2 regions of the Aeribacillus sp. FSL K6-1121 genome follow, and region 1 is predicted to be linked to the other one. Evidence: a T-box and tRNA genes for the amino acid it is inferred to sense, from the RefSeq annotation. Region 1 holds a T-box; the other holds one or more tRNA genes.
The links. A T-box is a leader RNA that pairs with one kind of tRNA and senses whether it is charged. The one in region 1 lies ahead of tyrS (tyrosine--tRNA ligase), so its partner is inferred to be a tRNA-Tyr.

Region 1 (15,682 bases):
CTTCAAGAGGACGATCATCGCAAAGCATTGTTAGTATCAAGAAAGAAAAAGAAAGAGAATACAATCGTTGACGTCAAAGGCGAAAAAATCGGGGATGGCAGCCAATACTTTGTTGTCGGTCCTTGTGCGGTAGAAAGCTATGAGCAAGTAGCTGCTGTTGCGGAAGCAGCGAAGAAACAAGGCTTGAAGCTTCTAAGAGGCGGTGCATTTAAACCTAGAACATCACCATATGATTTCCAAGGTTTAGGTATTGAAGGCTTAAAAATTTTAAAAAGAATTGCTGATGAGTTTGATATGGCAGTTATTAGTGAAATTGTGTCGCCTCAAGATATTGATGTAGCCCTTGATTACATCGATGTCATCCAAATCGGGGCACGGAACATGCAAAACTTTGAATTGTTAAAAGCAGCAGGATCTGTTCGCAAGCCTGTATTGTTAAAACGCGGTCTTTCTGCAACGTTATCAGAATTTATGAATGCTGCGGAATACATTATTTCTCGAGGTAACGATCAAATCATTCTTTGTGAACGCGGAATTCGCACGTATGAACGCGCTACAAGAAACACGCTGGACATTACAGCAGTTCCGATTTTAAAACAGGAAACACATTTGCCTGTATTAGTTGATGTCACTCATTCAACAGGCCGGAAAGACCTTCTAATTCCTGCTGCAAAAGCTGCTCTTGCTATTGGGGCAGACGGTATTATGGCTGAAGTTCATCCGGATCCGGAAGTAGCTTTGTCAGATTCTGCGCAGCAAATGAATATTGAGCAATTCAATCAGTTTATTTCTGAATTAAGACCATTAGCGAAAGTAAATGCCTAATTGAATATCGTCTATTTTTTAAAAAAGGAGCCTTTTAAGGTTCCTTTTTTTGCGTAGATCGTTTACATTATTTAATGAAGGATATACTTTAATGAACATATTTTTTTAACGAAAAAGGTAAAAATATAAGAAAACACGTCAAGCACATTGCGGACGAATGCTTTGTATCGTATGATAAGAGTTATACGGAAGAGACTGTTATTTATTTGATATAGATCATTTAGATGAGGAGTGTTGATCATGAATAATGTGACGATATATGATGTTGCACGTGAAGCGAACGTTTCAATGGCGACAGTTTCACGAGTTGTAAACGGCAACCCGAATGTAAAGCCGACAACTAGAAAGAAAGTATTGGAAGCGATTGAGCGTCTCGGCTATCGGCCAAATGCTGTCGCAAGAGGGCTGGCTAGCAAAAAAACGACGACTGTAGGTGTTGTTATACCGGATGTATCAAGCACATTTTATTCAGAATTGGCTCGCGGGATTGAAGACATCGCAACGATGTATAAATATAATATTATTTTAAGCAATTCTGACCAAAATAAAGAAAAAGAATTGCATTTGCTTAACACCCTTTTAGGGAAACAAGTGGATGGAATTGTATTTATGAGCGGCAATATTACAGAGGAGCATGTGGAAGAATTTAAACGTTCACCGGTTCCTATTGTGCTTGCATCAACTTTTGATGAGAACAATGAACTGCCTTCTGTTAATATCAATTATGAACAGGCAGCCTATGATGCGGTTAAGTTTTTAATCGATAAAGGACACAAACATATTGCCTATGTATCCGGGCCGATGGAAGAGCCTGTGAATAAAGTGAAAAAACTTAAAGGATACATACGTGCACTTGAAGAGGCAGGGATCAAATACGATGAACAATTTGTAGTAGAAGGAGATTATTCCTACGAATCCGGGATTGAAGCATTTGACAAAGTGTTGGAGCTGTCGCCAAAACCGACTGCAATCTTTGTTGGAACGGACGAAATGGCATTGGGCGTGATTCATGCCGCTCAAGATAAAGGCTATGAAATTCCGAAAGATTTTGATGTCATCGGCTTTGACAATACTCGTTTGGCGACTATGGTTCGTCCGCGATTAACAACCGTTGTCCAACCGTCTTACGATATCGGTGCGGTTGCGATGCGCCTGTTAACAAAATTGATGAACAAAGAGGAAGTAGATAATCATATTGTTGAACTCCCGCATCGTATTGAAATTCGGCAATCGACAAAATCATAATCTTTTTAAGCTGAAGAAAAAACGGCCAAGCTTTTTTAAAAAGTTTGGCCGTTAACATTTTTTTTTGCATTATATTCCCTTTGCTGCCGGATGAATTGCAGAGCCAATTCAAGAGTGTGATTGTTTTTTTCTTCAATTTCTTTTTTCCTTGGAATCGGTTGATATAACGGATCGGGATCTTCCCATGTTGGGATTAATTCAACGGGAGATTTCTCTTGCCATTTTTCCAGCCATTCTTTCGGAAGAGCCCCTTGTGCTTTGCAGCTTAAATTTTTCATCTCCAGCCAAATGAGCGACCAAGCTCTTGGAACAACCCGCCAAATATCGTAGCCTCCTCCGCCGACAGCTATCCATTTTCCATCGCAGTAGCTATGGGCAATTTCATGTGCAAGCTTCGGAATTTCCCGGTAAATATTGATGCTGGCGTGAAGATGAGTTAGTGGATCAAAATAGTGGGCATCAGCTCCGTTTTGAGTGACGATGACATCAGGCTTAAAGTACTCTGCAACTTCTGTAACGGCCTCTTTGTAAACTTTTAGCCATGATTCATCTTCGGTAAATGCATCTAACGGAATATTAAAGGCAAAACCGTATCCAGAACCTTGTCCCCGCTCATGAACTGTTCCTGTCCCAGGAAATAAATATCGCCCAGTTTCATGAATAGATAGTGTGCAAACGTTTGGCTCATCGTAAAACGACCATTGAACACCATCTCCGTGATGCGCATCCGTGTCAATGTACAGCACCCTTGCCCCATATTTTTCGATAATATATTTAATCGCCACTGCGCTGTCATTATATATACAAAATCCAGACGCTTTCCCCCTGAAGCCGTGATGAAGACCTCCGCCTAAATTTAAAGCATGCTTCGATTTTTCCATCATGACATGATCAACTGCTGTTAATGTCGCGCCAACAATAAGAGAACTGGCCTGATGCATGTTTTGAAAAATAGGTGTATCTTCCGTACCAAGTCCGTAGTTTAAAGCTTCATGCTCAGACAGCTTTCCTTCCCCTGCCTGTTTTACTGCACGAATATAGCCGGCATCATGAATAAGCTCCAGCTCCTCATCTGTTGCAAATCTTGGTTCAACTATTTCATCATCTTCAAGCGCTTTCAATTTTTTTAGCAAATCAACTGTTAATTCTACTCGCAGCTGGTTGAATGGGTGCTTATTACTAAATTTATAATTTAAAAATAAAGGGGAATAAATAAACACGCTGTCTTTCATGTTATTCCCCCATCATATGAGGCCATACAACGGTATAACCTTTTTTCTCAAGCTCAGTAATAAGCCCCATTGGATTCATCGTCTGCACCCGAAAAACTAGTGTTTTGAATTTTTCGTTTTCTTCCGGATACACAAAAACGCTGGAAATGTTTACTTTTCCTTTATGAAATACTGTTGCGACTTCTGAAAGCATTCCGGTTATATTGGGAACTCTTACTTCAATTCGGGAGCTGGGCTGATGGGCTCCAGTCAACTTTACAAACGTATTCAAAACATCTGTTTTGGTAATAATTCCGACAAGCTTGCCATTTGTAGTAATGGGGAGGCAGCTGATTTTATGCTCATAAAAAATCGTAGCAGCATCTTCAACAAAATCAAGAGGGTGTCCGGTTATGACATCGGTTTTCATAATGTTTTTAACTGGCTTGTTTAAAAGCGCATCCAATTTTTCATTTTTACTTAATATAGAGGGAGCAGCATCGCGAATATCTCTGTCTGATATAATGCCAATAAGGGTATTCTCTTCGCTGATGATCGGAATATGCTTGATTCTAGCTTTTTTAATTAAGTTTAAAGCATCTTGGATCGAGTGATCCGGAGAAAGCGTGAGTACGTTTTTTTGCATGATTTTTTCTATAATCATGTTATCCATCCCCTTTCCAAGAATAGCATGGCGATTAATACAAAAATCTGTTTGTAAACCTTAATTGGTCGAATTTCTGAATCGATTCGTTATCTACCCTTTTTCCAATACGAACCATTAGACAGTTTGCAGGATGAGAGCAAATTTCTGGATCATCTGTTGCATACCACTCAAGACCGCCTGCATTCATCATTTTTTCCATCATTTTTCTATACTCCCAAACATTTAAGCCAGTTCCCTTTAAATCCCAATGCCAATAATATTCCGTTGTAATAATGATGTAATCTTCCATTGCATCATCCATCATCGAAACAATCAATAAATTTTTTCCAATTTCACATCCGCGAAATTCTGGAATCACTTCAATGGCTCCTAGCTCAATTAAATTTTCCATCTTTCCTTCAGACCATCGTTCTAGAGGATCAGGGTATAAAAATGTAACATACCCGATGATTGTTTCGTCTTTTCTGGCAATAATAATCCGTCCTTCAGGAAGCTTGGCAATTTCTACAAGCGCTTTGTGCTGCCTTGGTGCAGGACGGAAAGCTGTTAAATCCTCATGAAATTTATAGCCTGCCAGTTTATCTGGGGGAATTGGCCCTTCGACAATCACCGTTCCATTTGGAGTTTCAATTTCTTTGGCATGATATGTTTTTTTATGTTCCATTCATTACACCGCCTACCAATCTAATAACCTATTCATATTATACAGGAATTGTCGAACATAATCGGATTTGTTTTGTAAAAAATTTTTACAAAATTGCGAAATGGAATAAAAAGTTATATAATGATAAACAAATATACTAATTTTTAGGGGGGTACTTCGATGAAAGTGGAAGCGCTACCAGCAATAAAAGGAAACCACAACTTAGCAAACTATGAGGAAGCATATGCGAGCTTTGACTGGAAAGAAGTAGAGGAGAATTTTTCATGGAGTAAAACTGGGAAAATCAATGCGGCTTATGAGGCGATTGACCGTCATGCAGATGGGGCCAAAAAAAATAAAGTCGCACTTTATTATCGCGATGCGAATCGTGACGAAAAGTATACGTTTGAAGAGATGAAAGAGCTCTCCAATAAAGCTGCGAATGTTTTAAAACAGCATACCGACCTTCAAAAAGGTGATCGGGTTTTCGTATTTATGCCTAGAAGTCCAGAGCTTTATTTTGTCATTTTGGGCGCAATTAAACTGGGAGCTATTGTAGGTCCTTTATTTGAAGCGTTTATGGAGAGCGCGGTAAAGGATCGTTTGGAAGATAGTGAGGCAAAAGTGATTGTAACAACAAAAGAGCTGCTGCCAAGAGTTCCAATTGATGAATTGCCTGCGCTCAAACATGTGGTGGTTGTTGGAGAAGATGTAAAAGAAGAAGGAAAAATAATCGATTTCTTTGCTCATTTTGAAAATGCAAGCAAAGATTTGGAAATTGAATGGGTGGATCGGAGAGACGGACTTCTTTTGCATTATACTTCCGGATCAACAGGAAAACCGAAAGGCGTTCTCCATGTCCATAATGCGATGATTCAGCATTATCAAACAGCAAAATGGGTTCTTGACTTGAAGGAAGAAGATATTTATTGGTGTACGGCAGACCCTGGATGGGTGACCGGAACAGTTTATGGTATTTTTGGTCCGTGGCTCCTAGGTGTTACAAATGTTATTGTTGGAGGCAGATTCAGCCCTGATTATTGGTATGAAACAATCGAAAAATACGGTGTCACTGTCTGGTACAGCGCTCCAACAGCGTTTCGGATGCTGATGAGTGCAGGAGACGAATTGGTGAAAAAATATAATTTAAGCTCTCTGCGCCATATTTTAAGTGTCGGAGAACCTTTAAATCCTGAAGTTATTCGCTGGGGAATGAAAGTATTTAATAAGCGCATTCATGATACTTGGTGGATGACGGAAACAGGCGGGCATCTTATTTGCAACTATCCGTGTATGGATATCCGGCCTGGATCAATGGGCAAGCCGATCCCCGGCGTAAAAGCAGCAATTATTGACGATCATGGAAATGAATTGCCTCCAAACCGAATGGGGAATCTAGCAATTAAAAAAGGCTGGCCTTCCATGATGCAAGCAATTTGGAATAATCCTGAAAAATATGAATCTTATTTTATCGGTGACTGGTATGTATCTGGAGACTCCGCTTATATGGATGAAGATGGATATTTTTGGTTCCAGGGACGGGTTGATGACGTCATTATGACTTCCGGCGAACGGGTCGGACCGTTCGAAGTAGAAAGCAAGCTTGTTGAACATCCTGCCGTAGCGGAAGCTGGAGTTATCGGCAAGCCGGACCCTGTTCGAGGAGAAATTATTAAAGCGTTCGTTGCATTGCGCAGCGGCTATGAAGCATCAGAAGATTTGAAAGAGGATATTCGCCAGTTTGTTAAAAAAGGACTGGCAGCACATGCAGCGCCACGGGAAATAGAATTTTGCGAAAAACTGCCGAAAACTCGAAGCGGGAAAATTATGCGCCGCGTGTTGAAAGCATGGGAGCTTAACTTGCCAACAGGTGACTTGTCGACGTTGGAAGATTAAAAATAATAGAAGCCGTAAGTCTAGTAAATAGGCTTGCGGCTTTGTTATTGGCATTAATAATAGATTGATAAAATAAACGCTAAAAATGGAAATAGGAGAGAAGCTTATGGAATCATCCCTTTTATTGAAAGAATTGCGAACGAAAGAGGAAATTTTAGAAGGATTTTCAGTGATGAAACATTTGCGGACTCATCTTGATGAACAATCATTTCTTGAATTGGTGCTTGAAGCTAAACAAAAGGAAGGATATCAATTAGTTGCTCTTTACCATCATAATAAAATGGTTGCCATCACCGGATTTATGCCAATGATCACTTTATACTACGGGCGTTTCATTTGGGTTTGTGATTTAGTGACATTGCCTGAAGAACGATCAAAAGGATACGGTGAAAAGCTTTTAACGTATGTTCATCAATATGCTGTAGAAAATGGCTATAATATTGTTTCTTTATCTTCCGGCTTGCAGCGCGTTGACGCACACCGCTTCTATGAAGAAAAAATGCGATACAATAAAGTAAGCTATGTTTTCTTAAAAAAGCTGCCGTCACACTAGCCAGTAAAAGATAAAAAGGACCACGTGCGGTCCTTTTTAAAATATTTATTGGGTGAAAGCAAGTTTTGCTGGGCTGTTTTTTCTCTTTCGTCTACTTTATTGATCGTTTAATGCATCTTTTCCATTCGCCTATTGTCTTGCATTTGCCGTCTGCTTCGGTTTTTGCTGCGGCTCTGCTTTTCCAGATTGCACCGTTTTTACAATGGCTGAAGGAGGAGACGTTTTTCCTGCCACATCAACTGCAACGACATAATAGGAGGCAGGAGATTTTCCGACTGAGATGCTTAAGTTATTTTTTGCAGGTATGCTGGCAATTTTTTTGAAACTATTTGAATTAGATGGAGCTGCATAAACCCTGTACCCGATAACATCATATTCACCGCTTTTGCTCCAGGATAATGTTGTTCCGCTAAGCTTTACAGCGGGCACTTTAGAAGGAGCCTTGCCATTATCTTTAAGAACCCTATTGCCGGTCAACGTCAAAGCCTCTATATTAACTCCGCTAGGCAGAAGTTTAGTCAATTGGGACACGTCTGAAATCCCAAGATTATTCAATACTTCTTTTTTCAGCAGAGGCCCTTCCTGGACAAATTCAGCCGGTGCATTTGCCGGCACTTGATAGGCTACGTTGTCTACTAAAACAAATTTGCCGTACGCCAAGCTTTTATCCACTTTATTCGGCAGAAATTTAGCGTTATACAAGTCAGTTTGAACGAGTCCAGCTTTCTTACATAATTCAGAAGGCAGATCCCCAGAGAGGGCGCAATACGATCTTGAAACAATTCCTTTAGGCATTTTAAAGGAAGTGTTAGGATCTATTAAGTCAGGTTTGACGCTGTATGCGGCGTTCATTAATTTTGCCCAAAGCAATATATTTCTATTGCTGTAGGTCAAACCTTTGTAGGTCGTTTCCAGCCTTTTCGGCGTGTCATAACCGATCCATGTGCCGAAGGATACATTAGGATTTACAGCAACAAACCATGCATCCCGATAATCCTGCCCAGTTCCTGTTTTTCCAGCCCAATCAGATTGAAATGATAGATACCTTTTTAAAGAGGAAGCCGTTCCGCTTTGAATGACATCCCGCATCATATCAATCATTAAATAGGCTGTTTGAGGGGAAAAGACCTTCTCTTTCTTGCTGTTATGTTGATATATAACTTTTCCGTCTTGTGTTTCAATTTTTTCAATCATGTAGGCGTCGACAAATTCACCGTTATTGGCAAATGTTGCGAAGGCGTTTACGTTTTCCTCCACGGTTACTCCGTAAGTCATTGCCCCAAGAGCGAGGGAGAATGAACTGTAATCTTCTTGAGCAAGTGAACTAAATCCCATTTTTTCTAAATAGGATACCGGATTTTGCGAAATAATTTTTGCATAGGTTTTTACCGCCGGAATGTTATATGAATGTTTCAATGCTGTTCGAATACTTGTTAATCCGTGATAGCCGCCTCCATAGTTTTTCGGCTGATATTTCCCGATTGAAAATGGAAGATCTGCCACAACAGTTCCCGGCTGGACGATGCCCATTTCCATCGCGGGTGCATAGACAGCGAGCGGTTTCATTGTTGAACCGTTTGGTCTTAATGCTCTTGTAGCATGGTTTGTCTGCTCCCTGTTATGATCACGGCCGCCAACAAAGGAGATAATTTTTCCAGTTTTGTTTTCGATTAAAACAGCGCCGACTTCAACCGGTTCCTCGATGGTTACGGTCTTGCCTGTTTCAGGATCTTTTTTCTTTTCAAGCTTTGGACTTCCGTAATACTCGTAGTTTTTGACAACCTCTTGCATTTTGTCATAAATTTTCTTGTTAATGGTCGTATGAATGTTGTAGCCGTTTTGTCTCATGTCTTGATCGGCCAGCGCCATGTATCGATTAAACAGCTCTTTATTATTTTTTCGGAGATCCTCCAGCTTGTGACCGTCTTTTTTCGCCAGCTGCTCAGCCAGTATATCCTTCACTCTTTTTTCAACTTCGTATATAATCCAAGGATATTGCTCAATATCAGGTTTTTTCTTTTTGGCTAAATGAGCCTTTAAATCAAACTTAAGTGCTTCTTCATATTCTTTTTTTGTAATATATCCTTCTGCAAACATTTTTCTTAGGACGGTTTTCATTCGGTTTATACCAGGCTGTAAATCTTCTTTTACTTCTCCGTCCTTTGTGAACGGTGTATAAGCAAAAGGATTTTGAGGGAGACCAGCGATAAAAGCTGCCTGCGGTATCGATAAGTCTTTCGCATCTATGCCAAAAATCCCCTGCGCTGCAGCCTGCACGCCTGCAATGTTTCTTCCGGAGCTGTTTCGTCCAAATGATGATACATTTAAATAGGCTTCTAATATTTGATCTTTCGTAAAATATTTTTCTAATCTCAATGCTAGCAGGATTTCTTTTGCTTTTCTTTCAAATGACACTTCGTTGGTCAATATTTGGTTTTTAATTAATTGCTGTGTGAGGGTGCTTCCGCCGGTTCTGACAGAAGAGTTTGAGAACTCCTGGAAAATCGCCCGCATGATCGCCTTTGGGACAATCCCTTTATGCTCGTAAAAATATTCGTCCTCCACTGCAACAATTGCATGTTTTAAATGCTCGGAAATTTGATCAATTTTGATTTTTTCACGTTCAAGATCTGTGCGAATTTTCCCTAAATAGACATTGTCTGCAAAGTACACTTTCGTTGTTTCAGAATAATCGTAAATGTCTTTTTCCAATTCTTTTTCGGAACGGATCGGCTCATCTTTTACAAGCGATGCAAAATAACCAGCTCCTAATCCTCCGATAAAGGAGAAGCCTATTAAACCGATAACCAATAGTAAAAGAAATAAGTTCCATGTTACGTTATAGGCAATGACCATTTTTTGCTGGTGCTTATGATAAAAGGAGCTTACCTTCCTAAAAAATTCGTACCATTTCTCCATTTTTCATCATCCCTCTACAAAATCTAGTTTATTATAGCATATTTTTTTCTCCGGTTGACGCCCTCTGTTCTAATCTTAGTTGACAAAGGATGTCAATTATGCTAAAAATGTTTATTAATGAAAAAAATACTTGAGCGTTGATTGGAGAAAGTAGCAGGCATTTCCCTGTTTCAGAGAGCTGATGGCCGGTGCGAATCAGCACATAAATGCTTTGTGAATTACCTCCATGAGCATTCTTTGTGAAAGTGAAGTAGCAAAGGACGGTTTTAGCCGTTATCAGAATGAGTGAAGAACATGCAAATGTTCTTAAGCAGGGTGGTACCGCGTAATTATACGTCCCTTCATGAAGGGGCGTTTTTTATTTGGATAAAATTTGAAAAGGAGTGGGTTTGATGAATGCTTTGCTAGAAGATTTAAAATATCGCGGACTCATTAATCAAGTAACGGATGAAGAAGGGTTAGATAAATTGTTGTCAGAGGAACAGGTGAAGCTGTACTGCGGTTTTGACCCGACGGCAGACAGCCTTCATATCGGGCATTTGCTGCCGATTTTAACGTTAAAAAGATTTCAAGAGGCAGGTCATCAACCGATTGCTCTTGTTGGCGGCGCAACAGGCTTGATCGGCGATCCAAGCGGAAAAAAACAGGAAAGAACATTAAATGAAAAAGAAACGGTGAAGCAGTGGTCAGAACGCATTAAGGAACAGCTTTCCCGCTTTTTGGATTTTGAAAAAGAAGGGAATCCGGCCATTTTGGCCAACAACTACGATTGGATCGGGCCATTGGATGTCATCACATTTTTGCGCGATATCGGCAAAAGCTTTGGCATAAACTATATGCTGGCGAAAGAAACTGTGCAGTCAAGAATTGAAACGGGCATTTCCTTTACGGAATTCAGCTACATGATTTTGCAATCGTACGATTTTTTAAAGCTGTACCAAACCTATGATTGCCGCTTGCAAATCGGCGGAAGCGACCAATGGGGAAATATTACGTCAGGACTTGAACTAATTCGAAAAACGGAAGAAAATGCGAAAGCATACGGTCTTACACTCCAGCTCGTCACGAAAGCCGACGGCACAAAATTCGGCAAAACGGAAGGAGGAGCCATCTGGCTCGATAAAGAAAAAACATCGCCTTACGAATTTTATCAATTTTGGATCAATACCGATGACCGGGATGTCATCAAATATTTAAAATATTTTACTTTCTTATCAAAAGAAGAAATTGAACAATTGGCAGAAGAAGTGAAAAATGCTCCTGAAAAACGGTCTGCGCAAAAAGCGTTAGCGGAAGAAGTGACAAAACTTGTTCATGGCGAAGAAGCACTCAAACAGGCAGTCAAAATTTCCGAAGCGCTGTTCAGCGGCAATATAAAAGCTTTAACAGCAGAAGAAATAAAACAAGGCTTTAAAGATGTGCCTTCGTATGAAACGACCGAAAATGAAATCGGATTAGTCGATTTATTGGTTCAAGCGAAAATTTCTCCATCGAAACGGCAGGCAAGAGAAGACATCGGAAACGGTGCGATTTACATTAACGGCGAACGGGTGCAGGAGCTTGATTATATTGTGTCTGAAAAAGACATCATCGAAGGTCAATTTGCTGTGATCCGCCGGGGCAAAAAGAAATATTTCTTAATTCATTTCAAATAATCATATGCCTCTGCTCACACTTTAGGGGCCTATTAAAATCAATTGGAAAATATACGGGCGAGTGATTCTAAACGACCACCGCTCATACCCGTATTCTATTAAATAAGTCAAAAGCACCCCCCCTTCAATTGAATGGATTAATTTATTCATTGAAGGGGGGTTTTTTCGTACAAAAGAAGCAAAATTTGTCGAAAAATACAGAATTTTGTATGTCAAAAAATGTACCTAAATCTAGTTTTTATAAAGTATAATCAATTTAACAAATTATTGAAAAGGAGGAATTATATGAAAATTAGTCGTTTAAAAAAATGGTTGATATGGGCAATTGTGAATCTGTTATTTTTCTCATCCGTTCCTTTAGACGTTTTCGCAGAAACCATTCATTCTAAAGACAACAACTCTACTGAAAGTCATTTACCGTCAAAAGTCCCGACCCCTAAAATTAACTTTAAACGAGGGGAAATCATTGAGGAACGGACAGAGAATACAAAAGTTTTTTACAATGGTGATGGCACATTTACCAAAAAGATTTATTTTGAGCCGATCCATATAAGGAAAAAGAAGGGGAAGTCATTTGAGGAAATTTCTCCTAATCTAAAATCGATAAATTTCTATTTCATCAACATTTATGAAGAAGATACGAAACTTTATTTACTTTCCATATAAACAGTGTTTTGTTTTCTTTTTCAAAATAAAGTTACAATCCATGCGAAATGATGTAAACGATCAGTAAATGTCACCTTATGATTTTGTGTCCATATTAAATTTTGGAATGTGTTATGGCCAAATCAGAGAATACCTATCTTTTTCTTTTGGTCTAGCAAAATGCTTTACACAAACTTTTAAACATTATTTGTTATTTAATAAAAATATTTACATATTTGGAAAAATAATTATAATTATTTTTGAAAGTGCTATGATGGAATATTTTAATAAATAAATTGTGTAATTCTGATTTGTAAGTGTAATACTATAGCATTCTAGCAGACAACTGTATAAGTTAATTTTATTAATGTAATTAATCTGACTTGCTTTATGTCATTATATTTGCGTTAGGTCTGCTCAACTATTTTATATAATTGAGCGGATCCGAATCTTATTTTTGAGTGCCTCCACATAATTTATAGATTAATGAATAACGAATGAATTGAATATAATGGAAAAAGTTTTGATTAGATCACTTACAGGTGTTAGTTTAACCACTGCAGGGGTTATTCTTGATTATTTGGATTGGATTTCCTACGCATCATTATTACTGACTCTAACTGGACTTGGAGCTGCTGCATCAGCAGCAGTTTGGTCTTATCGTGCTACAATTTTGGGACTATCCAGAGCGGGTAAAAGAGCAGCAGCAAAAGCACTTTAATAGAATATAGTAAAGAAGGTAGTGTGTGGGGCACTAACTTCTTTATATGAAGGGGATAAATATGCTTATATTAAAACGTCAAGGATTAATCAATACGCTTTCTTTTTTTCTATTGTCTCTGATATTGGTTGCCAATACTTTTTTTTCAATCAGGCAATTTGGGATCATTGAACAATTTAACGAAATCCAAAAAAACTTACCTTTATTTACCGAATCATTTGTTATTGTCTTTATAACTTCGGTGCAATTGATAGCGGGTATAACAGTTGTAATAATGGAAACACTATTTGTTACTTTTGTAGCAAATTTCATGACTAAAAAGAAATTAAAATTTAGCAACTATATATTTCCAATCCTTTTAGCGAATATCTTTTCAACACTATTAAATATGACTATTATTAAGGCTATCGGTCTTGATGATATGCAAAACATTCCATGGCTGATCTGGTCGCCAGTCTCACAAATATTGTTGGCAGTTTTTATATATATATTTTTTTCGATTATTGATAAGTCTATATCGAACAACGTAAAAATCAAATTAGGGGTTCTTATATTTTCGGTATTGTATGGTGTGCCACTTATTATACATACATTGATAAATGCTACATTTTTTCAATAATTTGGGAAAGGTGTAAAAGAATATGGAAAAATATTTTAAGTTGAAGATGATGGTCGTATTCGCCATTTCAGTTATTTTTTTATTGGTAGGCGTTATCACATTGATAAGAATCATCGGGAAAATGTTAGGGAATTGAGGACAGATGAAGTATTTCAAATATAAACGTTTAATAAAAAAAAGAAAAGCAATTTCCAATATAGAGATTTTCTACAGATCTATTTTCAATGAGTTTTCTGAAGCAGATAAAAAAATATTGCTGTCTGTATTATACAAAATAAATCAGGTTATTAATTTTATTTCAAAAATAGCACCAATTTTTGTTTACTCGCTCATTTATTATTTTCATTCCTATTTAGAACCTTTTATAAATCCTTTGTATGTCGCAACAATCTATTTAATTTTTAGCCTTTGGTCCACAGATATCAATAATGATGATTATGATCCTCAGGAAATGGAAAATGTTTCCGAATGGATGTATAAAGCCCGAAAAAATAAATTCAAGTTGCTAATCCTGGAAAGATTGGCATTAACATTTGGAACAAGCATTCTTTTTTACTGCATTTTTATCTTTATTTATATGGAAAAAATGAATGTTAGCTACGTAATAATCTTTTTATATGAGGTTTTCGGAATCATTGCTGCCATTCTTACAATTCTTTTAAAATTCTATTGGAGTAATCATCAGATTTTATTTTTATTTTTTCACGGTCCAAACGATATGAAGCGGAAAGAACATTTCATAAGATATCAATATGATTCGCAATTAGATAAGTACCTGATTGCTTTGTCCCGGTCCGTTCAAAATAGAACCTACTATTTATATATATTTTATATTTATCTATTCGCAGCAATTTTACCATTTATAATATGGTTTATAACTTATCATTTTGGTGTTCATAAGTTTATTATCCTAACTGTTTATTTAGCAGTTGAAAGCGTGATGATCAGTTTTATATCCCAGGGAATCATAAATAGTTCAAAGATGTTAAATAACTCAAATTTAAGTGATTACTATTATATAAAGAAGTTTGATAAGAAAAAATACTATGAGAATTTACTTTCTAAATTTCTTTCCAGAAAACTCTTTGTTATCCTGCTCAGCTATTATCTTGGTTTACTCGTACTTTACGGATTTTCGTCCGTTACTGCCATCATTGGCTTATGTTCAACCGTTATCTACTTCAGCACAATACAGATCATTACAAAAAGAGTCTTTCGATTTAAAAAATTATCATTAGAAGAAATCAAAGACAATTTTTTTATTTATTTTTTCAATCCAATAGAAGATCTGTTTATAATTGGATTTCCTTTAATTATTAGCAGTGCTGTCGCTATTTATTCGATAAAATCAGGAAGTGTCTATCATATAATCATTTGCTTTTTTATATACTCTATTTTTTTATTATTTTATAACTTTCTTAAAGAGAGGTAAAAAATGCTTGAGTTAATAAACATTAAGAAAAGATATGGAGATTCAGCTTATATTTTTGATGGTATAAATTTGAAAATTGATAAAAAAAGTATTGTGGAATTACTGGGTGAAAATGGTATCGGTAAATCAACTTTACTGAATACCATTGGCGGAATGACCAAATTCGAGGGTGACATCAAGTTAAACGGAATTTCATTAAAGGACAATTTCAAAAAGTATATGGAAGGAGTTTCATTAATTGGTAATACACCTTTTTTATATGAATATTTAACTCCTTCCGAAACTATAGATATGATCTTGTCCTTCTTGAATAAAAAAAGATTAGACGAGACTCTTGGTGCTCTCATGGAAGAAATTGGGCTCCATAAATATAAAGATACACTAACACGGGAACTATCATTGGGTACAAGACAAAAACTGTCATTAATACTTGCACTTCTTTCTTCGCCTGATTTGATTCTGCTTGATGAACCTTTTGTAAATTTAGATGTTCGTTCTAGAAAAGTCATTCTCGATTTTTTGAAGAATTACGTCGTTCAAAACAAAGCAATTTTAATTTATGCAACTCATTCAACAGACATATATTTATCTGATTTTTCAAATAAAACGATAAGGTTAAGAAGAGATGATCTGTTTGATAAGGTGGTATTA
Region 2 (15,682 bases), 2.9 Mb from region 1:
AGCTTTCAAGCTTGTAAATAGCTTGGGATCCATTGCTTCTAGAAGAGGTGCGAACCGGGCGGCGCTGCTGAATTTAGAAAGCCCCTTTACACCAGGGACGATATCCAGTGGAGAAAGGACACCACGAAATACTCGTTCGTCTGTTTTCAACTCTCTCCCTGAAATCCAGTCTTTTCCGGAAACGGCTGAACTTAATTCCAGTGTACCATAAGCTGCCCCCAATGCCATCCCTGCTGGCGGACAAATGAAAGAAGTGCCTACTATGACAGCAAGTGCTGTTATTTGCCCCCAAAACTCTTTGTTCATCTGCCCGTCTTTGATCGATTCATACTGGAAAGCTTGGGAATTCAATGCTTTCTGTATATATTCCTGTTTCGAAAAATTTGCTTTAGGGTTCAGTTCTTTCCATGAAGCGTATTCCCGTTCTATCAACTTAGCATAGTAGTTGCTGCCAATGAACAGATCTTCTAGTCCAACTTCCGCTTTCGGCACGTCGATTGTTTGTTGCGTGCCGTATGCTCCGGGAGCGACGACCGTTTTTTTGGCGCCAATGTGATTTTTCGTTTTGATCTTTGATATGGATAAGTTGCGCATCGCTTCCACAAAAGCATCGATCTCTTGATAAAACGGATCATCGATGGTGCGGTCAACAATCTCTCCGACACGGCTGCTAAAGCGGTGCAAGACGAGATAATCTTCATATAATTGTTGATATTGTTTTTTTCGGTCTGTGTGGGTGAAAGAGATGACACCATCTGTGTCATATTTGGCGATGTCTGCTTGAACGTCTTCGAGAAGATCGTTTAGATCTTTTAATTTATCAATCATGCCTTTGCCCCATATACCGAGACCGACCAGATCGCCAATGCCTTTCTTCGTCTTTTCCCATTCAGAAGGGATATACTTGACATCCACTGCCTTTATGCCTCCGATTGAAACGAAATGGATTCCAATATGTGGAATAGCTGTCTGTTTCATTATATAAGAGAATAATGGAAGTTTTGGTAAATTGAAAGAAAAAAAGGGAATTTTAAGTAAAAAATACCATTCGTTTTTCAGATCATGTTCTTATTTTAGATCGTAGGAACCGATCGAATAGACCTAAACCAATTTTCCCAGAATGAAATGTTAAATATGGTCTCACTCTTCCTTCAATTGAATGAGAAGGGAATGAGCCGGATGTTTACTTTATTAAAACAGATGGGTCAGGTAAAATGGTTGATACAACATGGATTTCATTGTCGGCAGGCAAACTTTGAAATCTGTTTTAAACGGAAATAAAAAAGAGTCGTCGACCCCCAATCGTGCAAAAATCCCCGGGGATCGACGACTCTTTCAAATCTTTATTGAGCCCAAGCAAATCAAAGGTTTGATAAAAATTCCCCTTTTCGTTAAAATAAAAATAACCAGTCAAGCATTAAAAATGAAATGCTTATTTAACAACGTTTTTTGGGGTTTTTATCTTAACTATGAGGAATTGAAACTCTGACAGAAGAATCTTTCCTGGAGGATTTGAATGCGTTTTTATCTTAACTATGAGGAATTGAAACCCTAGCTGCGCTAATGCTGCTCCCAGCTGTTGGAAGCGTTTTTATCTTAACTATGAGGAATTGAAACCTTTCATGAATAATTAATAGAAGAAGTATTCGTTCCACTTTTGAAATGAGGGATTTAAACGTTAGTTACATTTAGATCCTTAAGTCTCAACATTCTTTTGCAATACTTATTTTCAAATGTCGATTCTATACCGTGAGAAACACCACAGGAAAAAGACCAACAAAGTCTGAGATCTCATCGATAAAGGGATTATAGAGATTTTAGGCAGAAGAAAAAGAAAGTCTGACGGAAAAGCCTCGGAAAAATCTTCGGATTGCTTACTTATATTCGATATTTGCATCTTTGATCAATCTTTTATATGTTCCACTATTCAAAATCCTTCTTTGAAGTTATCACCCTATAAATCAACATTTCACGTTGTTTCTCTGACATTTCATTTAAGCACGCTTCTCGTTAGAGAATCCATGTCAAGCCCTTGTGGATAGATCACATACATATATGTATATTTATTCAAAATTTTGATAAAGATATACTGCAACACTCTGTATTTTTTTCTTACAGAAAACAAACTAAACTTTTTGAGCTAGTAATAACTTTACAAAAATTTTATAAATCACCGTAAAAAAGATTAAATGAATTGTTTACTTTTTCCTGACTTTTTAAAGATTTTTACTATATTTTTCTCTTTTCTAAACAAAATAAGATTGAATTGTAAGTTAATAGAAAAGAAAGGAGAAAAGGAGAATGGATGAAAGAGTTTTAGAGGTTCAAAGATGACTGAATAAAACCTATGGCGGTAGAGCTGGTTTTAATGAAGTGACTGAAGACGGAATTACTGGATGGGAAACGGTTTATCGCTTAATCCGGGCACTACAATTGGAAATGACAATTGTTTCTTCCAACGGCAATAAAGGAAACTGTTCTCCAATATCAATGATGAAAATCAGAATATTCAGTTAAATAAAAGTGGTTTCGTTCTAAATCTGTGCTGTTATTCGTTTTAATCGAGCAGAGCGATCTAGTAAAGGTCGTCTTGAATGTTTAACCAGTGCCAATATCAAAACCTATACCTGAGCCACGATCTACTTTAATCAGCTTTAGATGTTCTTCTTTTGGACATAAAAACACCCCTTTAGACAATCATAATCTAAAGGGGTAAAACTGTGCAATTTTTTATAAACGGTATGACTTTATTCAAAGCCACATATCCACTGCCCAATTGCTTTATTCGACTGTTACGCTTTTGGCTAGGTTGCGTGGTTTGTCGACGTCGCAGCCGCGGTGAAGGGCAGCGTAGTATGCAATGAGCTGCATTGGAATGACGGCAACAAGCGGTGTTAGATCTTCATGAACTTTTGGCAAGATGAAACGGTCATCGTCTTCTTCAAGTCCTTTCATGGAAATAACGCATGGATATGCACCGCGGGCAACAACTTCTTTTACATTTCCGCGAATGCTTAAGTTTACATGCTCTTGGGTTGATAAAGCAATGACCGGTGTTCCGTTCTCAATTAACGCAATGGTTCCATGCTTTAACTCGCCGCCGGCAAATCCTTCCGCTTGAATGTAGGAAATTTCTTTTAATTTGAGCGCGCCTTCTAAGCAGACGTAATAGTCAACGGCACGGCCGATAAAGAAGCAGTTTCGAGCTGTCAAAAGATAGTCTCGGGCAATTTGTTCCATTTCATCCTTTTGGCCGCATAGTGTTTCCATTGCATTCGAAATAATGGCAAGTTCTTGCAATAGGTTAAAATCAAGCTTGATTCCTTTTGTTTCAGCTGCAACAGCTGCTAAAATGGCAAGAACCGCAATTTGTGCTGTATATGCTTTTGTAGACGCAACCGCAATTTCAGGTCCGGCATGAAGCAGCAGCGTATAGTCCGCCTCACGGGAAAGAGTTGAACCCGGAACATTCGTTATAGTTAATGCTTTATGTCCAAGCTCCTTCACTTGAACAAGCACCGCACGGCTGTCTGCCGTTTCTCCGCTTTGTGAAATGAAAATAAACAGCGGATTATTTGATAAAAGCGGCATATTGTATGAAAATTCACTGGCAACGTGCACTTCTGTCGGTACTTTTGCCCATTTTTCGATTAATTGCTTTCCTACAAGCCCTGCGTGATAGCTCGTTCCGCACGCTATAATATAAATGCGGTCCGCTTCATGAACAGCTTGAACAATTTCTTGATCAATTTTTAATTGATCGTGTTCGTCTTGATATTTTTGAATAATTTTACGTATAACAAGCGGTTGTTCATCAATTTCTTTCAACATGTAGTGAGGGTATGTTCCTTTTTCAATGTCGCTTGCATCAAGTTCAGCAGTATATGGAGCGCGTTCTATTACGTCCCCGTTTAAATTTTTGATTGTCACTTGATCACGGGTGACAATAACGATTTCTTTATCCATTAATTCGACAAATTGATTTGTTACTTGCAGCATTGCCATGGCGTCTGAAGCAACAACATTAAAGTCTCCGCCAAGTCCCACAAGAAGAGGGCTTTTGTTTTTCGCAACATAGATCACGTCTCGGTTATTTTCATCTAATAGAGCGATCGCATAAGATCCCTTCAACAAGGATAATGTTTGGCGAAATGCTTCTTCGACACTTAAACCTTTGTTGACAAATTGTTCAATTGTTTGAACAATAACTTCCGTATCCGTTTCACTTTTTAATTCAACATTTTGTAAATACTCACGCTTTACTTGCAAATAGTTTTCAATGACACCGTTATGCACAAGTGTAAAGCGTTTGGATGCACTTTGGTGAGGATGCGCATTTTCTTTGCTAGGCGCTCCATGAGTAGCCCACCGTGTGTGGCCAATTCCGATGGAAGCTGAAACACTTCTGTCCACACCTTCACGAAGCTCCGCAATGCGTCCTTTTTCTTTAAATACATATGTTCCTTCTCCGTTTAATACTGCAATACCTGCAGAGTCGTAGCCTCTGTATTCTAATTTTTCCAAACCGCGCAATAAAATTTCCTTGCAGTCTTGTTGTCCGATATATCCTACAATTCCGCACATAGTCTTAGTTTCCTCCCCATTTAAAGGGGACAAAAGAAGCCTGAACAACTGGGGACAGATCTCTTTCCAGCCATCAAAGCTTCTCTGTCCCCTCACACATGTTTTGTAAAATGTATCCCGTTATGTCACAGTCTTTTTGTGCAAAGAGTCGCCTCTTTGTTTTAAGACGTGACTTTACGGCTGTACGGGAAGGCAACCGGGAGGCATCCGCCGAAACTTCGATAAACCTCCTCCTCGTCAACTAAGCAGATGTCCGCTCCTGCTTAGTCCAGGCGCTTTACAATAAAAAATTTTCTAACTGCCCACCTTTCTATTCTAGAATGTGCTAAAACAATTTATATATTACAATATGGAAAAGCAGTTCGTCAATTCATTTCTGTCTTTCCATATTGTATTATATGATTTCAAGCGTTTTCTCGATACAATGAATATTCAATAAAGAAAGGGAGCTTGCCTCCCCACAACCTCCTGAAAGTAGCCGGCATCCGCCAGCTACTTTCAGATAAAAATCGAAAAATAAAAGCAAGTGGAGAAAAACGCATTGTTTTTCTCCACTTATTTATTTTAGAGACTTACCGGACAGCCCCGTCTCTTCATCATTCAACGCCCATTTCCGCTTTGATAACTTCCACAATTTTTTTCACGTACCTCTGGCATTCATCTTCCGTCGGCGCTTCGGCCATTACACGAACGAGCGGTTCTGTTCCGGAAGGACGTACGAGAATTCTTCCATTTCCGTTCATTTCTTTTTCTACTTCTTCTATAACAGCTTTTACTTTTTCATTTTCCATGACAGCCTGCTTGTCCTGCACCTTTACATTGATCAAAAGCTGCGGGAATTTTTTCATTTCACTCGCAAGTTCAGAGAGCTTTTTGCCTTTTGTCTTCATTATGTTGACAAGCTGAATCGCTGTTAAAAGACCGTCACCCGTCGTATTGTAGTCAAGAAAAATAATATGTCCGGATTGCTCTCCACCTAAATTGTAGTTGTTCTTCTTCATCGCTTCGACAACATAGCGATCGCCGACAGCGGTTTGAACGCTTTTTAGTCCATTTGCCTCCAAAGCTTTATAAAAGCCTAGGTTGCTCATAACTGTCGATACAACAGTGTCCCCGTTCAGCATTCCCTGCTCTTTTAAATATTTGGCGCAAATAAACATAATTTGATCCCCATCAACAATTTTTCCGTTCTCATCAATGGCAATCAAACGGTCCCCATCACCGTCAAACGCTAAACCTATATCTGCTTCTTTTTCTTTCACAAATTCCGCTAACGTTTCTGGATGAGTAGACCCAACCCCATCGTTAATATTCAGGCCATTTGGAGATGCACCGATTGTCGAAACATCTGCATCCAAGTCGGCAAAAAGATGTGTAGCTAGTGATGATGTGGCTCCGTGCGCACAGTCCAAAGCGATATGTAAACCAGTGAACTCTTCGTCAACCGTCTGTTTTAAATATTGCAAGTATTTTTGTACGCCTTCAAAATAATCGCTCACTTGCCCCAGATCAGAGCCGGTCGGTCTAGGAAGGTTATCTTCTTCTTGATCGAGCAGCGCTTCAATTTCTTCTTCTTGTTCATCGGAAAGCTTAAAACCATCAGGGCCAAAAAATTTTATTCCGTTATCTTGAACAGGATTATGCGAAGCGGAGATCATGATGCCTGCTTCGGCTCCTAATGCCTTTGTCAAATAAGCAACACCTGGGGTGCTAATGACTCCAAGCCTCATTACCTCGGCGCCAATGGAAAGAAGCCCGGCAACTAAAGCACCCTCAAGCATATGACCTGAAATGCGGGTATCCCGACCAATCAACACTTTTGGTCTATTTTTATCTTTTGTTAACACGTACCCGCCAAAGCGTCCTATTTTAAACGCTAATTCAGGAGTGAGTTCACTGTTGGCAACTCCTCTTACTCCGTCTGTACCGAAATATTTTCCCATGAATCATCGCTCCTTTTAAAAAATATCACTTAATTTGAAGCTTCTTCAGCAGACTTTTTCTGTTCAGATGGTTCAACTGAATCGTTATTTTCTTCTATTTGATTTCTTCTTTCATTATCTGCTTCTTCCAACGAGTTTTCTTTATTGGATAAGCGAATCTTCACTTTTTCACTCGATAAAACTGTCGAGAGGTTGTAACGGTTTTTGGCCTCCACATTTACTTCATGTTCTCCTTCATCTAACCCTGCAACATTCACATACAATTCGATATCAGATTCTTTTACGTTTTTCAAAACACTGTCTTTTCCTCGCAAAACAACATCCAGCTTTCCTGTATCCGGATCAATAAATTCAATTTCCTGATCGTTTCCTAAACCGATGACTTTGATCGGCACCTGTTTAAACGTCTTTTCTTCTCGTTTTTCAATATCTATTTTAATTTGAACTTTATTCGGGACTACGTTTGTCACTCCATCCGGAGCCGGAACATCAGCTTCAACTGTCGCATTTTCTTTGATTTTGCTTAAGTCGACAGATACATCATCAATAGACTCTATTTGCTCTAGCACATCCTTTGGACCATAAATTGTCACTTGGCTAGGGATCGATTGAATCGATGATATGCTCAGTCCATCAGAAAGCTTTCCTGTTGTTTTGATTTTTAAGGGTACAGATTTCGATTTCGTTGGGCTTTCTACCGGCACTGTTACGGTAACCGCTGACGGTTCGATTGTAACAGGCAGGATGTTCCCATTTGCATCGTATACTGCCACTTTTGACTTCTGTACAACTGTTCCATCAGCACCTTCCAAACTTACTGTTGCTTTCACAACAGCTACAGCATCAATATGCTCTTTTGCGCCTGTAATTTTTACACTGTCCGGTTTAACAATCGGACGCTCCGCAATGTAGCCTTCCTTCATTTTGTTTTTATTAATAACATCCACTTCAACCGGAAAATTTTCAGATACCTTTTCATGAATACCTACTGTAATGACAGCCGGATCAATGTCAACCTCCAATTGGTCAGACAAGTTTTTATGTTTCAAACGGACACTGTGTGTGCCAACGGATAAATCCGTTAAATCTGCAAAAATTTCAAAGTCCTTGACTTGTTTTGTCGTAGTGACAATACTTTTGGGCCCTTCAATCGTAACGGTGACGGTTTGGGGAATACCGGTGACAACAAATGCACGGTCGTCATAGTATACGTTTACGGGCACATCTGTAATTGTAGCTGTTTCGGTTGTGGATGGCGACTGAAATATATTGTATTTTTCTTCATTATTCGAAGCAGGCGATTCTATATTCACTGAAGCATATAGCATGAGCGCTAGCAACAATGCAATGATGCGCATAAACCAGTTGCTATTCATTAATTTATCCATTCTTTTTCACCCTCCATTGCCAGCGGCTAGAGGAAGCAGCTTTCGTACGGTTAAACTCAGCCAAGAGCATCTCCTTTAACGTTTCTGGAGTTAAATGTCTATGCAGCTCACCATCCTTGGCAATCGATATACCGCCTGTTTCTTCAGAAACAATGATAGTTATACTATCGGTTACTTCACTAATTCCCACTGCAGCGCGATGGCGTGTGCCCAGCTCCTTCGATATAAACGGGCTTTCGGAAAGCGGCAAATAACAGGCAGCAGCGGACACTTGATCTTTTTGTATAATAACTGCACCATCATGTAAAGGGGTATTGGGGATAAAAATATTAATTAATAGTTCAGCAGAAATATGGGCATTTAGCGGTATACCGGTCTCAACATAATCCTCCATTCCTATTTTTCGTTCAATCGAAATGAGAGCACCGATTCTCCTTTTCGCCATATACTCAACAGCTTTTGCTATTGCTTCGGTCATGTTTGTTTGCCCATCATCTTCCTGGCTAGCTGCCCTTGCAAATAGACGCCCCCTTCCTAATTGCTCAAGGGCTCTGCGAAACTCCGGCTGGAAAATAATGATGATAGCCAAAAAACCCCAAATCAACACTTGGTCCATTAACCATTGCAAAGTATTCAAGCCTAAATATTGGCTTAACACTCTAACGATAATGATTACGATAATTCCTTTTAAAAGCTGAACAGCTTTCGTTCCACGAATCACCATAATCAATTTATAGATAACGAACCAAACGAGGAGAATATCAATGACATCTATGAGGTAATGCAAAAGAGAAAAATCCCCTAAGGTCATATTGTTTTCCTCCAATAGTTCATCAAATCGCGATTGATCTATTCTAATCAAACTTCTAGGTTTGAAAATCTCTCTAATCAAAATTCCACTTTATTATATCATAACTTTTCCTAAATGCACTTAAACATAAAAATAGACCATCCTACTAAAGATGGCCTATTGTTTAAAAACCTCTGACAGAGTCGATTTTACTTCATACCACAGCCACTCAAACAATTCGTTTATTTCCTCAACCTCTCCGGTAACTTGACCGGCAGAAGCCAAATATTGGTCTCCGTTAATCACCGTTACATTTCCTTCAACTTTTCCTTCTATTTTAATATCACCGTTTTTAACAGTAATATCACCTTTCACCGTTTCTCCTTCAGGCACAATAACAGTACGGTTGTCAACAACCAAATTATCATACTTTGTTACACTGAATTGGCTTTCTTCATAAGAAGCAAATAAACTTCCAGTCATTAGAATAACAAATAGTGCAGCGGCTGAAAAGAAAGGATGATTTCGGAACCAGCGTCTAGTTGAGACCGTACGCTTTTCTTTCGGCAGTTTTTCTAACACCTTTTGCGTAAAATCTGTCGGTGCTTCAACATGTGAGATACTCTTGACAAACGCTACAGCTTTTTCCAATTCTTGATAATGTGCCTTGCAATCCTCACAAGATTGCAAGTGTTTTTTTAACTCACGGCCTTCATCCTCATGCAAATCCCCGTCCAAATACTTATGGATCATCTCCTCTACATGCTTAGGACATTTCATCTTACTCACCCCAATCACAAATGCCTTAATTGTTTGCGTAAAGCCTCCCGTCCCCGGTGTATTCTTGTTTTAACTGTTCCGATTGGAAGTTCCAATATCTCTGCGATTTCTTGCAAGGATAGCTCCTCAATATATCTCAATACGATGACTGATCGATATTTATCCGGCAGTTTTAAAATTTCTTTTTGAATCGTTTCTTGCAGTTCAATTGCTTCAACTTCTTTTTCAGGCATTGCAATATCAGATGATACTTGGGAGTACATTGTTAAGCCATCAGTCCCCGCAACTTCTGCATCTAAATAATAGTCCGGCTTCTTTTTCCGAATACGATCAATCGATAAATTGGTTGCAATCCGATAAATCCATGTAGAAAATTTTTTGTTCATATCAAATGAATGGATGTTCATATACACTCTTATAAATGCTTCCTGTGCTATGTCCTCAGCTTCATGGACGTTTCCCAGCATTCGATAACAAAGTTGAAAAATTTTATCTTTATATAATTCAACAACTTCTGCAAATGCATTTTGGTCGCCTTTTTTAATTTGTTTGATCTTTTTATTTATAAATTCTTCCATTTTTCTACCTCCGCAGTTGCGGGTACATCATGATACGAATTCGTTCCCCAAAGGTTTCATTTTTTTATAAATCTATTCTAGCAAATTTTAGGAATTTATGTTTTCATCTGCAAGAAAAATTTTTTCCTTTTGTAGCAAAAACCTTTCTTATTCCCATTTCTGGGCTTTTTATAAAGAAACGTCCAACTTGTCATAATGAAAAATGACATTACAAATTTTTTTCAGAGGGGTTGCACCTCACGCTGCGTTAGGTATTATGATCACAATAGGTTTATAAAGATAAGTGTTTTGGGGGCGATGTTAAAGTGAAGGAAGAGTCTTACTTTACGATTGGCGAATTTTCTAAAAAGACGGGAACAACAATCCGAACATTGCATTATTATGATCAAATTGGACTGCTCAAACCGAAAAAAAATCCTCGTTCTGGACACCGATTATACTCTGCTCATGATGTATTGACACTTCAAAAAATAGTCAGTCTTAAATTTTTAGGATACAGTTTAGAACAAATCAAAGAGTTAATGAATGAAACCAACTTCGATTTAAACTTAAAGGAAACTTTACAGTTCCAAAAAGAAGCGCTTGAAGAACGAAAGGAACATATTGAAGAAGTGCTCAAAGCCATTAAACGAATTCTCACGATTTTAGAAGAAGAAAAAGAAGTGGATAGCAATGTTTTAATGAGTCTTATTCAGAGCATACAAACAGAAAAAGAACAGCGCAAATGGTTAGAACATTATACATCAAAAGAAGTAGCTGAAAAGCTTTTTGATCAGCCTGAAGAGGTAATGATCTCCCTTGACAAAGAATACATCCAATTATCCCAAGAAACAAAAAGATTGGCAGGAAGACCTGTCGATGATCCTGAGGTAGAAGCGTTAGTCGAAAAATATATGAAAACAATATTAGAATTTATCGGAAAAGAATTAATTAGTGCTATCGGGAATTTAGATGAAGCTGAAATTAAAACTATTGAAAATAAATTGGCATCTCCATTTACACAGGAGGAAGAGGAGTGGCTTCAGCAAGTGATGGAACATTATGCGATGAAAGCTGGGTTTCTCCAAGATGAAAATATTGACCGACTTTAGGCAAATGAAAAAACTTCACCTCCCCTTTTCCAATTGGGGAGGTCATTTTTTATCTTTGAATTACAGGATGATGGATATTCATTCAGCTCCCATTTTCCCGAAACCTTCCCCAAATTTTATCGAGTGAAGTGTTCCGCCGGAAGCCCAATTATCTCTTTCATATTCATCGAAAACTACTGTAACCCATTCTTCTTTCACGTTTAGTATTTGCGCTGCTGCTTTTGTTATTGCCTCAGTAAACTGCTGTTTCTGTTCTGCGGTTCTTCCTTTAGCCAGCTTTACGTTGATAAAAGGCATCGAATCACACCCCCTTTAAGCCATTTGAATTTATAAATGGTGTCGAAATTTATTCGTCCTCATCCGGATCTGTGCTATTTCAAAAAATGAAACAAGACAGAAGTTTGTCGATATACTTCGTCACAACGCCCGTAAAAACCTTTGCTGGGCAGTCATTGTATGCAAATGTTTTACACAAATCATCCTCTACAGCAACAATCTTCTGGAAAAGAGACTAATTTTTAAAATCAACCAAAAAATCATTTAGGTCATGGTTCCATTTCGGAACAACCGCATTACCATTCTTAAATGGAAAAATACAATTCGCCTTCAATGGTATATCCAAATTTAAAAGGCTGTTATGGGACTAAAAAGGCGAATGCTCCTGCATATAGTCTATTACATTATTTTGAGATTCAAAAGCGAGGATTAGATATAATCGAAGGATTAGTAACATTTCAAATAAAAAATCCTGACAATTTCTTGTCAGGAATTAAGTTCATCTTATTTTATAAAGTTTTCCCCGTTGAATTTAAAAAGCGGAAGACGGGACTCGAACCCGCGACCCCCACCTTGGCAAGGTGGTGTTCTACCACTGAACTACTTCCGCACAAATGGTGAGCCATGGAGGATTCGAACCTCCGACCCTCTGATTAAAAGTCAGATGCTCTACCGACTGAGCTAATGGCTCATAAAAAATTTTTTCTTCTAATCCATTTTTCATTTGTCAGATGTCCCTTCCTCTTCCTGATTTTTCGAGGATGCTGGATGCGTCGGGACAACTCGTCGCCTATTCGATGAAGCCTTGCTCGTTGCTCTACCGACTGAGCTAATGGCTCATAAAAAAATTTTTTTCTTCTAATCCATTTTAAAATTTGTCAGATGTCCCTTCCTCTTCCTGATTTTTCGAGGATGTTAGATGCGTCGGGACAACTCGCTGCTTATTCGACGAGGCTTCGCCCTTTGTAAAATCTAGTTAAATCTTACTTTCTATCTAACATTTTTACAAAAAAAAGAACAGACATGAACTGTCTTTTTATAATAAATGGCTGGGCTAGCTGGATTCGAACCAGCGCATCACGGAGTCAAAGTCCGTTGCCTTACCGCTTGGCTATAGCCCAATATCACCATTCATCTCTTGACTAATTATATTGTACCAATAAAAAAATCACTTTATACAACATTTTGTTGTTTAATGTGATTTCAATGTTTCATAACATTCTTCGGCATGGTGGAGGGGGACGGATTCGAACCGCCGAACCCTAAGGGAGCGGATTTACAGTCCGCCGCGTTTAGCCACTTCGCTACCCCTCCGATTATTAAAAATGCCGGCGAGAGGAATCGAACCCCCAACCTACTGATTACAAGTCAGTTGCTCTACCAATTGAGCTACACCGGCGCAATAAATACTTTAAATCACACTCAGTTTTTACCTTTGTTTAAATTGTTATGCCAAACTCATTAAACTTGCTTAAGAAAAGCTTGTTTAGTACATGGTGGAGGATGACGGGATCGAACCGCCGACCCCTTGCTTGTAAGGCAAGTGCTCTCCCAGCTGAGCTAATCCTCCATGGTGACCCGTACGGGATTCGAACCCGTGTTACCGCCGTGAAAGGGCGGTGTCTTAACCACTTGACCAACGGGCCAATAACATCATTATCAAAAAGACAAATTAAATTATATATAACAATTTACTTTTTGTCAATTATAAAATCATTTTTCCTTCACAAGTTTTTTATTAAGCAATCGACGAGTATTAGTATAGAGAAAAAATGGTTTATTGTCAATATGAAGATTGAGCCAAGCATTTGCAGGAGGGATTCCATAATAATGCATACAAATGATAAAGATAGCCCCAAAGTAATTCCCCAGTCCTACTTAATCTCTTCAATGCTTGATGGATAAGGGTTTTCACTTTATTTTTTAGGTACATGGTACGGTCACGTGGGCTTCGTTTATTGTTCTCGTGATCTTTTCGATGTAGTGTTTGAATGGGCTTCTTGAGATTTTTTCCATCTTTCTACTTGTCCAATAAGCGTTTTGATGGCTAACTTTTTCTAATGCTGCCACCAAGGCCGTCATCATCGCACCGGTACCTTGATCCACCCAGTTCCGCCCATTTTCAAATGTTTCGCAAACACACTCATCGTTCTTTCTGTACTCTCCATTGGACGCATTCCGGTCATGTCTATTCCTTTTTCTCTCAGCTATTTCTGGATTTGCTATAAAAAACCTCCTTATATCTATTCTTGAGGAGATTATCTCATAATCTTACAGAGTCTAGAAGATTGGCTAAATTTGACGCTTACTTTTAAGGGGAAACGTTCCAAAAAAGGTTAAAATTATAAAAATCAGAAACAATTCTGAGAGATCTGACGTTTTAATAAGTAGAAAGTCCTTCACTAGAAGTTATGTCCGATATTTCGAATTATCCATGTTTTTTAAGGCAACGAGCGTGAAGAGAGGTGTAAAAAGGTGCGTTATGAAAAAAATACGTGTACTGTTGATTGAGAAAGACAAAGATGAGTTGTTAAAAATTTGCTCTAGCGTTAAAAATGAGACCGACATAGAAATAGTAGGAGTCACGTGCGAGCTGAAATGTTTAAGTGATTTTATTAACCGTATACATGTGAATATTGTACTAATGAATATCAGATTAGTAAAAGATACAGAAAAAATCAAAGTAATAAAATCTGTTACTGAAAAAACAAAAGCACAGCTGATTATTTTAAATGATCAGATTGACAATCGATTGATTTTTGAAGCTTTTATTGCCGGGGCAATCTGTTACATAGACAAATCCTATAATCATATTCCAAATGTAATACGCTTAGCGTATCAAAAATGGTCACTTAAAAGTGCTTATGTTGAATCTGTTATCCGTAAGGAGTTTTGTCGCTTAAGACAACTAGAGATCCACTATATGAAGGAGAGATTAACACAAACAGAACAAAAAATATTAAAGCTGATTGCTGAAGGCTATAAGCAAAAACAAATAGCAGAAATATTAATGGTAGAAATTAATACAATAAAAAAGCACATTACTAATATTTTGAAAAAGACGGGGGAAAAAAGAAGCAAAGAAGCAGCCCGAAAGGCCCGGGAATGGGGGTTAATTTAAAAGGTGGCAAGAAAATTTGGGACTTTTTTCAAATGTGGATTCTACTCTATCATAAGTTTAGGTGATCACCGTTCTGTATTGTTAGAAAATGTGAACTGTAAAAACAGGTAGCTAGCACCTTACTCGAAGGATTCTCGCGGGAATTCAGGAATTTTAATGCGGAAAAACGAGGAGGGTTTTATGTGAAAAAAAAATGGTTAAAAATTGCTTTAACTTCTATTCTAGCTGTAGGAGCATTAGTGCCTGTTGCATCAGCTGCTAACTACAAATTTCATTTTGATGTGACAACAAACTTTTTAACTGGACGTGCTTATACTAACTATGCATGGAAATTTACAGATAAAGAGAATCCAGTTGTTAAGATTACTAGTATAGATTCGAATTGGACAGCAGGAGTAAGAATGGAAAATTCGGAAGGTGCGAAAAGAAGTAGTAATCTTTATACTAAAAAGGCTGGTAATTACACATTAACAAATAATGGAGCTAAGGCCAGTTATAAGTACCGTTTGAAAATCTGGAAAGAAAAAGGAGGTAAATTTGACCGCTTTACGATGAAAGGGAAATGGAACCCAGATACGTATTAACTTAACTCTTTCAATTTCGATTCCGTAGCATATCGCATTTCTGCAATGTAGAAATGCGATATGCTTTTAAAGTAGTTTTGATAGTTATCAATCAGAAAGCGAGTGAAAGATAATGCTCTTACTGGAATTAAAAAGGGGTTTATTGAATAAGTGCATGTTAGTTTCCTGTATGTTTGCTCTTGTATTAATATTTTTGACAGCTTATGACAGGTATTTGTATGATGTTTTATTTTTTGACCCCGAAGCTCCTGATATACGAGGTAATCATCAAGCGATTCAAGATATTATAGGTGAAATACACAACAAATATAATATTTGGGAGAGCAGTTTTTCATACATAGGTATATTTTTTCCTTTAATTGTTGTGTTTCCATATGCCGCTTCCTATTTAGAAGAAAAGAATCAGAAGTTTCATTACTTTATACAAACAAGGAAATCTTTTGACCATTATGTTAGGAACAAATTCTTGGCCGCCACTTTAACTGGGGGGCTTGCTATCTTCATCCCAGAGTTTATCTTTTACGCTATAATTTCTATTTTTTTTAAT

Region 2: it encodes a tRNA-Tyr, which carries the amino acid that the T-box ahead of tyrS (tyrosine--tRNA ligase) is inferred to sense. The anticodon was not compared.

What each region holds. Positions count from the first base shown of each region.
Region 1 covers NZ_JBBOPS010000001.1:154,325-170,006, forward strand. The annotation lists gene NSQ61_RS00750 (bifunctional 3-deoxy-7-phosphoheptulonate synthase/chorismate mutase) at 1-825, shown strand, start outside; gene ccpA (catabolite control protein A) at 1,066-2,070, shown strand; gene NSQ61_RS00760 (acetoin utilization protein AcuC) at 2,106-3,302, opposite strand; gene NSQ61_RS00765 (acetoin utilization AcuB family protein) at 3,304-3,945, opposite strand; gene NSQ61_RS00770 (GNAT family N-acetyltransferase) at 3,980-4,612, opposite strand; gene acsA (acetate--CoA ligase) at 4,772-6,487, shown strand; gene NSQ61_RS00780 (GNAT family N-acetyltransferase) at 6,594-7,040, shown strand; gene NSQ61_RS00785 (transglycosylase domain-containing protein) at 7,170-9,959, opposite strand; T-box leader at 10,088-10,303, shown strand; gene tyrS (tyrosine--tRNA ligase) at 10,352-11,614, shown strand; gene NSQ61_RS00795 (hypothetical protein) at 11,900-12,280, shown strand; gene NSQ61_RS00800 (hypothetical protein) at 12,771-12,980, shown strand; gene NSQ61_RS00805 (hypothetical protein) at 13,042-13,599, shown strand; gene NSQ61_RS00810 (sugar transporter) at 13,742-15,031, shown strand; gene NSQ61_RS00815 (ABC transporter ATP-binding protein) at 15,035-15,682, shown strand, end outside.
Region 2 covers NZ_JBBOPS010000001.1:3,030,022-3,045,703, forward strand. The annotation lists gene NSQ61_RS14705 (hypothetical protein) at 1-978, opposite strand, end outside; gene glmS (glutamine--fructose-6-phosphate transaminase (isomerizing)) at 2,782-4,584, opposite strand; gene glmM (phosphoglucosamine mutase) at 5,181-6,527, opposite strand; gene NSQ61_RS14720 (CdaR family protein) at 6,557-7,915, opposite strand; gene cdaA (diadenylate cyclase CdaA) at 7,908-8,726, opposite strand; gene NSQ61_RS14730 (anti-sigma factor family protein) at 8,883-9,485, opposite strand; gene sigW (RNA polymerase sigma factor SigW) at 9,500-10,063, opposite strand; gene NSQ61_RS14740 (MerR family transcriptional regulator) at 10,369-11,154, shown strand; gene NSQ61_RS14745 (tautomerase family protein) at 11,233-11,451, opposite strand; tRNA gene NSQ61_RS14750 (tRNA-Gly) at 11,969-12,040, opposite strand; tRNA gene NSQ61_RS14755 (tRNA-Lys) at 12,046-12,121, opposite strand; tRNA gene NSQ61_RS14760 (tRNA-Gln) at 12,477-12,551, opposite strand; tRNA gene NSQ61_RS14765 (tRNA-Tyr) at 12,660-12,744, opposite strand; tRNA gene NSQ61_RS14770 (tRNA-Thr) at 12,757-12,829, opposite strand; tRNA gene NSQ61_RS14775 (tRNA-Val) at 12,925-13,000, opposite strand; tRNA gene NSQ61_RS14780 (tRNA-Glu) at 13,002-13,076, opposite strand; gene NSQ61_RS14785 (response regulator transcription factor) at 13,913-14,551, shown strand; gene NSQ61_RS14790 (hypothetical protein) at 14,734-15,135, shown strand; gene NSQ61_RS14795 (hypothetical protein) at 15,305-15,682, shown strand, end outside.